DNA from 2 places in the Nocardioides sp. DN36 genome. Region 2 is predicted to be linked to the other one. Evidence: riboswitches for the same ligand, from Rfam matches in the RefSeq annotation. Region 2 holds a riboswitch; the other holds the start of a gene.
What was found. Region 2 has a riboswitch for cobalamin ahead of ACZ43H_RS05760 (ribonucleoside-diphosphate reductase subunit alpha). Riboswitches for the same ligand answer to the same signal wherever they lie in the genome.
Positions count from the first base shown of each region.

Region 1 (4,169 bases), 640 kb from region 2:
GGCCGAGCTTCATGATGACGGCGGCTTCCGTGTCCGCCAGCCGTCTCGCAAGCTCCGGCTCGGGCAGGGTTCCGGGGAGGACGGTCAGGACGTCTGTCTGTCGAACCAGCGGGCCAGAGCTACCAGAGATCGCCGCTGTCGCCGCCGCGAAGGCGGGCACGCCCGGCACCACCTCGGTCGGGTAGATCTCCTTGAACCGGTCGTGGAGGTACATCGACGAGCCGTAGAAGAGGGGATCGCCCTCCGAGAGCAGAACCACGTCGCGACCGGCGTCGAGGTGATCCGAGAGCCGCACCGCGCAGGACTCGTAGAAGTCGGCCATCGCCCCGACATACCCACCGGGGTGGTCCGTGGTGCCGGTGGTGACCGGGTAGCGCAGCTCCTCCTCGATGGCGTCGGCCGGAATGACGCCGTCGGCGATGCGGCGTGCGTGGGACTTCTTCTTCACGCCAGCGTGGTACGCGACGACGTCGGACGCGCCGATGATCCGAGCGGCTCTCAGCGTCATGAGCTCCGGGTCGCCGGGGCCGATGCCGACAACCGTGAAACGGCCGGTCATTCTGCCTCCTGCGCGAGAGCGTTGAGTGCTGACGAGGTCATCGCCGATCCACCGCGACGGCCGCGGACGGTCGCGTAGGGGATGTCGATGCCGTGCTCGGCGTGGAGGTCCACGAGAGCCTGCTTGGACTCGGCAGCACCGATGAAGCCGACCGGGCAGCCCACGATCGCCGCGGGTCGTGGGCCCCCGTCGAGAATCATCTCCAGTAGGTGGAACAGTGCAGTCGGAGCGTTGCCGATGGCGACAACGGCACCGTCTAGTCGCGGCCTCCACAGTGAGACGGCGGCGGCGGTACGGGTGGTACGCCACTCGCGGGCCAGCCCGGGCACCCGCGGGTCGTTGAGCAGGCAGACGACGTCGTTGTCCTTCGGCAGTCGGCTCCGGGTGACGCCGGTCGCGACCATGGTCGCATCGCACAGGATCGGCGCGCCCGACTCCAGCGCGGCCCGGGCAGTCGACACCATCTGCGGATGCACGATCAAGTCATCAGCGAGGTCGACCTGCCCGCTGCCGTGGATCATGCGGACGGCGAGCTTCTCGGCATCGGCCGGCACGGCCCGCAGGTCGGCCTCTCGCCGGATGGTGGCGAAGGAGTCGACATAGATGGCGGGTCCGGAGTCGACGTACTCGTAGTGGCGCGTTGGCCTGCGCAGGTTGGTCATCTGCTCTCCTCGGGAATGAGCACGCCACGCCACGGTGTGACAATCACGTGATCAACTGCTGCGGTCAGGTCTTCGATGACCTGTTGGTCGAGACCGGTCTCGGAAACCTCGACATGACGCCCACCGGGCACTGCCCCGAATGGCAACGGTTCCGCCGGGTCAGGGAGGCCTGGATCGGACGCTCTCTGTACGGCGAGGGCCTCGGCCAGCTCCGACACGTGCCAGGCCGCTCCCGGCCCGCGCCCTCGGCGTACGACGAACTCATGCGCCAGCTCCGCGATCCGCCCTGCCGCCTCCGCGAGCTCCACGGTCGCCCCCCACCCGGTCCCGATCCGTAGCTGAGCCCAGGTCGAGTCCAGCGCGACCAGCCCCAGGTCGCAGCTGCGAGCCAGTAGATCGCCGCGTCCGTCGTCGAGCACGAACAGGAACCGGCCCGACAGGGCCGCGAGATCCGGGTCAGCGCACAACCGGTCGTCCAGCTCACGTGCAACCGCTCGGAGGTCGGCGCGACCCCCGGCCAAACCGGTTTGCGGCGACACCATCACATTGCGGACCAGTTCATGGGTCCTGCTCGGCAGGAGGCCCGTTCGCTCGAGGGCGGCGAGCGCCTCGGATGACAACCGGCCTTCGAAGCCGGGGAAGGCGCGCACCTGAAGATTCGCCCGCGACGTCGTGTGCACGCGTCCGTCGCCGTACTCCTCAGCGACCTCGACGAGCGACCTCAGCGCTCTCGCGGGAACCCTGCCCCCGATCAGCCGAAGCCGTACGAGAAGGCCGTCCGCAGCCCGCCACGGCCGGAGGGCGCCAGGACACCGGTCGGCGCGAGTGCGGGAGGCTGACACTGCCAGGACCTATCTGGTCAGGGACCCTGTCGCGGAGTCCACGTACGACCTGGCGACGGTTGTCACCAGTGCCAGCAGGTCTTCGGACTCGGGATCAACCGGTGCGAGGCACCTTCCCAGAGCATCGCTCCAGTGGCGTGTTGCCTCGCCCGTCACCCTCACCGCTGCGCGTCAGTCCCGGAATCTCACCGGGTTCCCTGACTCCACGAGTGGAGTACGACTGGCGCCCACACACTAGCGCCTCCCACTCACGCGACCGATAGGGCGAACCCGCGGAGACCTCCGCCCCGCTTGCTGCAGGGCTGTCAGTGTGCGGATCGGCCATCGCCGGGACCGCTCTGACCAGGCAATGGAAGAGGTTGGAAGACAACGAGAGCCAACGAGAACTACGACATCTGATCCCGCGCGGGCTAAGTCCGCCGCGCCTCCAACGGCCCGGGACATCGGCGCCATTCCGGTCACGCCTCGGTTCGCTGGCTATGGACCGCGTCGTCACTCGGGCCCCGTCGGGCCGCGCCTCGCTTCGCGACCAACGGGGTTTCTGGGTCACGAAAGCGCGACACAAGCCGTAATGGTTCAAATGACCAGTGGCCCGTGACCTGCGTTTCCGCAGGTCACGGGCCAGTTTTCAGTAGCGGGGGCAGGATTTGAACCTGCGACCTCTGGGTTATGAGCCCAGCGAGCTACCGAGCTGCTCCACCCCGCGTCGGTGAACACAACAGTACGGGACGGGTGCGGGAGCGCCAAATCGGGGTCCCCTCACCCGCGCAGGACGAAGGCGGGCAGCCCCGACGCACCTAGCGTGGGAGCCCATGAAGGGTCTCGCCGAGTGGCGCGCGGACCCGCGCCTTCGCCAGCTCGAGTCCACCCTGGAGTCCACGAGGGTGGGCCGGCTGGCGCTGGCGCTCTACCGGGGCAACCTGCGCGACCGGGCACTGAACCTGGCCGGCCAGGCGTTCATCGCACTCGTGCCCCTGCTGATCGTGTTGGCCACCATGGCCTCCAGCAGCGACTCGACCGCCGTCGGGACCTGGCTCATCGACCGGTTCGGGCTGGAGGGCGACGCTGCGGACGCCGTGCGTCAGCTGTTCACCCGACCGCCGGACGCCGGCGGAAGCACGTCGATCCTCGGCTTCCTGGTCCTGCTTGTGTCGCTCTCGAGCTTCGCCCGCTCGCTGCAGCGCAGCTACGAGACGGCCTGGGGCCTGCCCTCGCGCGCACCCCTGCGCAGCCTCTACGGGATGGCCGGTGCCATTCTCCTCGCCGCGACCGTGACGACCACCGCGTGGGTCAGCAGCCTCGTGGGCAGCGTGACGCCCGGTCGGTTCGGGACGCTCGCCGGCGAGCTGGCGGTCGGCGTCCTGGCGTGGTCGCTGGTCGGCTGGCTGCTGCTCAGTCGTCGGGCCCCCTGGAGCCTGCTGCTCCCCGGAGCTGCGGTGAGCGCGATCGGCCAGGCGCTGGCCGCCTGGGCAGGCGCCATCTGGCTCCCCGTGCTGCTGGAGAAGAACACCGAGCGATACGGCGTGATCGGCGTCGCGATCGCGATCGTCTCCTGGCTGGTCGTGCTCGCGTTCCTCGTCGTCGCCAGCGCAGTCGTCGGCGCCCACGTGGGCAGCTGGCTGGCGGGCCGGCAGCCGGTCATGCCGGCTGCCGACGACGCCTGAACCCCCCGAGCCTCAGCCGGTGGCCTTCTGCTGGTCCGCCAGCGCCACGGCCTGCGCGATGAGCTTGCGGGCCTGCTCGACCTTCTTGGCGTAGGTCACGGTGTCGCGGTTGTCCAGCGCGGTCTCCGCGTCCGCGAACGCCTGATCGGCACGGTCGAGCAGCGAGCGGATCTGGGCGCTCACCGAGGCCGGCGGCTGGTCGCCGCCCTGGTTGCCCTTGCCGCCGTTGCCACCACCGTTGTTCCCGCCGGAGGGCGGCGGGTTCCCGCCGTCGGTGACCCCGAGCGCGTCACCGAGCGCCTCGCCGAGGGTCCGGCCGATGCCGACCTCCCCGCCGTACGAGACCAGCACGAACTGCAGGATCGGGTAGCCCGACGTCGACCCGGCACGCACGGCGTACACCGGCTCGACGTAGATCAGCCCGTCGTCGACCGGGAGCGTC
Region 1 covers NZ_AP043823.1:349,903-354,071, reverse strand. Annotated here, with positions in the region: gene cobJ (precorrin-3B C(17)-methyltransferase) at 1-559, opposite strand, end outside; gene ACZ43H_RS02605 (precorrin-8X methylmutase) at 556-1,221, opposite strand; gene ACZ43H_RS02600 (nitrite reductase) at 1,218-2,063, opposite strand; cobalamin riboswitch at 2,120-2,303, opposite strand; tRNA gene ACZ43H_RS02595 (tRNA-Met) at 2,696-2,769, opposite strand; gene ACZ43H_RS02590 (YhjD/YihY/BrkB family envelope integrity protein) at 2,876-3,727, shown strand; gene ACZ43H_RS02585 (UPF0182 family membrane protein) at 3,740-4,169, opposite strand, start outside.
Region 1: another riboswitch for cobalamin. It lies ahead of ACZ43H_RS02600 (nitrite reductase); the one in region 2 lies ahead of ACZ43H_RS05760 (ribonucleoside-diphosphate reductase subunit alpha).

Region 2 (4,169 bases):
CAGCCCAGGCCCACCGGCCGCCAGCGCGGGTTCGACGCCGCCGACTCCGGGCTCGGGTAGTAGTTGATGTCGATGACCCGGTCGAGATAGGTCACCGCCGTGCGCACGGTGGCGCGCAGCTTGTCCCAGTCGAGCTCCCTCGGTTTCGAGACGCTCGCTGACGCTCGCTCCTCGACCAGCGGACGCAGGTGCTGGGCGAGGTTGACCGAGCCGAGGTTGCACACCGCGGTCTCGGCGTCGCTGGAGACCTCGATGATCTCGGTGCACAGGTTCGACAGGTGCACGACGTTGCCCGGCACCGCGGTCTGGTTGCAGGTGCGGTTGGACGCGTCCTTGAACGTCATCCAGCCGTTCCCGGTCTGCGCGAGGGTGCGCATCATCTTCGCGTAGAGGTCACGCGCCCGCACCCGGCGTACGACGCGACCGTCGGCCTCGGCGGCCCGGTAGGCCCGGTCGAACTCCTCGCCCCACAGGTCCGGCAGCTCGGGCGCGGCATCGGGGTCGACCAGGCTCCACTCCTCGTCCGCCTCGACCCGGCGCATGAACTCGTCGGGCACCCAGTGGGCCAGGTTGAGGTTGTGGGTGCGCCGGGCGTCCTCGCCGGTGTTGTCGCGCAGCTCGAGGAACTCCTCGACGTCGGGGTGCCACGGCTCGAGGTAGACGCACGCGGCCCCCTTGCGCCGGCCGCCCTGGTTGACCGCCGACACCGAGGCGTCGAGGGTGCGCAGGAACGGCACGATCCCGTTGGAGTGGCCGTTGGTGCCGCGGATCAGGGCCCCGCGGGAGCGCACCCGCGAGAACGAGATGCCGATGCCGCCGGCGAACTTCGACAGCGCCGCCACCTGTCCGTAGCGGGCGTAGATCGACTCCAGCTCGTCGCGCGGGCTGTCGACGAGGTAGCACGACGACATCTGGGTGTGCCGGGTCCCGGAGTTGAACAGCGTCGGCGAGCTCGGCAGGTAGGCCAGCGAGGCCATCAGCCGGTAGAGCTCGATCGCCTCGGCGGGGGTGGTCGCCAGCCCGCAGGCGACCCGCATCAGCCAGTACTGCGGGGTCTCGACCACGAGCCGGGTCTCCGGGTGGCGCAGCAGGTAGCGGTCGTAGACGGTGCGCAGCCCGAAGTACTCGAAGCGCAGGTCGTTGGCGGTGTCGATGGCCTGGTCGAGCTTGCGGGCGTTCGCCTCGACGAAGTCGGCGGTGGCGTCCCCGACCAGCCCCTCGAGCCGACCGAGCCGGACGGACTGGCTGAAGGACGCGATCTGCTGGCCGGCGACCTCCTTCTCGACGTACGCCGCCAGCAGCCGGGCGGCCAGCCGGGAGTACTCCGACTCGTTCGCGGTCAGCTCGGCCGCGGTCTGGATCGACAGCCGGTCCAGCTCCGCAGTGGTGGCGCCGTCGTACAGGCCCGAGATGGTGCGCGTCGCCACGGTGAGCGGCTCGACGTGCGACAGGCCGGTCGCGCAGCGCTCGACCGCGCGGACGATCTTGTTGAGGTCGACCGGTTCACGGTCGCCGTTGCGCTTGCACACCGTCATCGTGGTGCGCACGGTGGGTTGGGTCGTCTGGGTCATGCTGCTCTCTCCTCGCGAGCTCGCCGGGTGCCGGGGACCTGCGAGGAGACGACGACGCGGACGCGTCCGGTTCGAGGGCGCGCCCGTGCTGTCGTGCGACCCACCCGCGAGGTCCGCGACGAACCGCGCACAGGTCGTGCGCGGGCGCTGGCAGGTCTTCGGACTCGTGGGCACAACTCTCGACCCCTACTGACCGTCGCTTCCCAGCTCCATGGTGCGGAGCCAGTGCGTGTGACGGCGTTCGTTCCCACTCACCGCTGCGGGGCAGTCCCGGACTCGCACCGGGTTCCCTCTTGCCCCGGAGCGCCACCTGCAGGCGACGCTCCGGACCAGCACGAGCACCATATCCAGTGGCGTACGCCGATCACCGGCACCACATCTTGTGTCGGCGTGTCGAAGAACGCCCGGCCGTGTTGCGGTGGCCTGTCAGGCTGTCGTCATGCGGATCGTGATCGCCGGCGCGTCCGGCTTCCTCGGGAGCAACCTCGGCTACGAGCTGCGTCAGCGCGGGCACCTGGTGACCCGGCTGGTGCGCAGGCCCGCTCAGGAGCCGGACGAGTCCACGTGGGACCCGTACGCCGGCACCTACGAGCGCGACGTCATCGAGGAGTCCGACGTCGTGGTCAACCTCGCCGGGACGCCGACGGCCGGCAACCCCCACTCGTCGCGGTGGGCGCGCGAGCTGCGCGAGAGCCGGGTGACCACGACACGGGTGCTCGCCCGCGCCGTCGCCGAGACGGAGTCGAAGCCCGCGTTCCTCGCCGGCAACGGCATCTCCTGGTACGGCGACCACGGGGACCAGGTGCTGACCGAGGCCTCCGACAGCCGGGGGCACGCGCTCCTGACCGAGGTGACCCGGGACTGGCAGGCCGCGACCACGCCGGCGACGGAGGCCGGCGCGCGCGTCTGCGTGCTGCGCACCTCGCCGGTGATGGACCGGCGCAGCGAGCCGCTCAAGCAGCTGCGGCTGCTCTTCAGGGCGGGGCTGGGCGCGCGGCTCGGCGACGGGAAGCAGTACATGGCGATGATCTCGCTGCGCGACTGGGTGGGCGCGGTGGCCCACCTCGCGGAGCACCCCACCGCCAGCGGACCGTTCAACCTCTGCTGCCCCGAGACCCCGACCAACGCCGAGTTCACCAAGGCGCTCGCCGCGGCCGTGCACCGTCCCGCGATCGTCTTCGTGCCGAAGACCGCGCTCCGGGTGGGCGCGGGCCGGATGGCGCCCGAGCTGCTGGGCTCGCTCAACGTGCGGCCGGCCGCGCTGGCCGAGTCCGGCTACGAGTTCCGGGACCGCGACGTGGACGCCGTGCTGCGCACCGGGCTCGCCGGCTGACCGCCCGCGGGCTCAGCGTACGGGCACCCAGCGCGCCAGCGTGCTCTCGAGCAGCGCGGGCACGACGGGCTTGGTCAGGAAGTCGTCCATCCCCGCGTCCCGGCAGCGGTCCCGCTCCTCCGCGGTCGCCGCGGCCGTCATCGCGATGATCGGGATCCGGCGGCCGTCGCCGCGCATGGCGCGCACCGCGCGGGTCGCGTCGAAGCCGTCCATCACCGGCATCTGGCAGTCCATCAGGATGGTGTCGAAGCCGTCGGGCTCGTCGGCCAGCGCGGCCACCCCGGCGGCCCCGTTGTCGGCGATCACGACGTCGTAGCCCAGCCCGCGCAGCACCCCCTCGGCGACCAGCTGGTTGACCTCGTTGTCCTCCACCGCCAGCACTCGCCCGCGCGACTCGGCGGTCCCGTCGCTCATCGGCAGCGGCGCGGCCAGGCGCGGCTCACCGCGGCCCCCGAGCGTGGCCAGGGTGTCGAGCAGGCGCGAGGGCAGCACCGGCTTGCCGAGGAACGCGTCGAGGCCCGCGTCGGCGAGCCACTCGGCGGCGGGCTCGACCGCGGACGACAGCAGCGCGAGGCGGGTGTCGCGGTGCCGCTCCTCGGCGCGGATGATCCGCGCGAGCTGCTCGCCGTCGGCGCCGGGCATCATGTAGTCCAGCAGCACCACGTCGTACCTCTGGTCGTGGCGGACGGACGCGTCGAGCTCGACCAGGGCGTCGTACGCCGACTCCACGACCGTCACGTGCACCCGCCAGGCCTCGAGCTGCTCGCGCAGGATGAACCGGTTGGTCTCGTTGTCGTCCACGACGAGCACGTGCAGGCCGGCGACCGCGTCCTGAAGGGTCGACCCCGTCGGCAGCGACGCCGCCGTGGCGTCCGCGAACGGCGTGGTGAACCAGAAGGTGCTGCCGACACCCGGCTCACTGACGACGCCGATCTCGCCGCCGGTCGCCTCCACGATGCGCTTGCTGATCGCGAGCCCCAGCCCGGTGCCGCCGTACTCGCGCGTGGTCGAGCTGTCGGCCTGGGAGAAGGCGGTGAAGAGCTGGCGCTGCGCGTCGGGCTCGATCCCGATGCCGGTGTCGCGCACCTCGACCCGGACCCCCTCGGGACCGGCGCCGGCGCGGACGACGACCTCGCCGACGGAGGTGAACTTCACGGCGTTCGAGACCAGGTTGGTGATCACCTGGCCGAAGCGGACGGGGTCGCCGCGCACCATCGACGGCATCTCCTCCGCACTGGCCACCACGAGCTCGAGGCCCTTGGCGC
Region 2 covers NZ_AP043823.1:992,525-996,693, reverse strand. Annotated here, with positions in the region: gene ACZ43H_RS05760 (ribonucleoside-diphosphate reductase subunit alpha) at 1-1,571, opposite strand, end outside; cobalamin riboswitch at 1,704-1,920, opposite strand; gene ACZ43H_RS05755 (TIGR01777 family oxidoreductase) at 2,011-2,904, shown strand; gene ACZ43H_RS05750 (response regulator) at 2,917-4,169, opposite strand, start outside.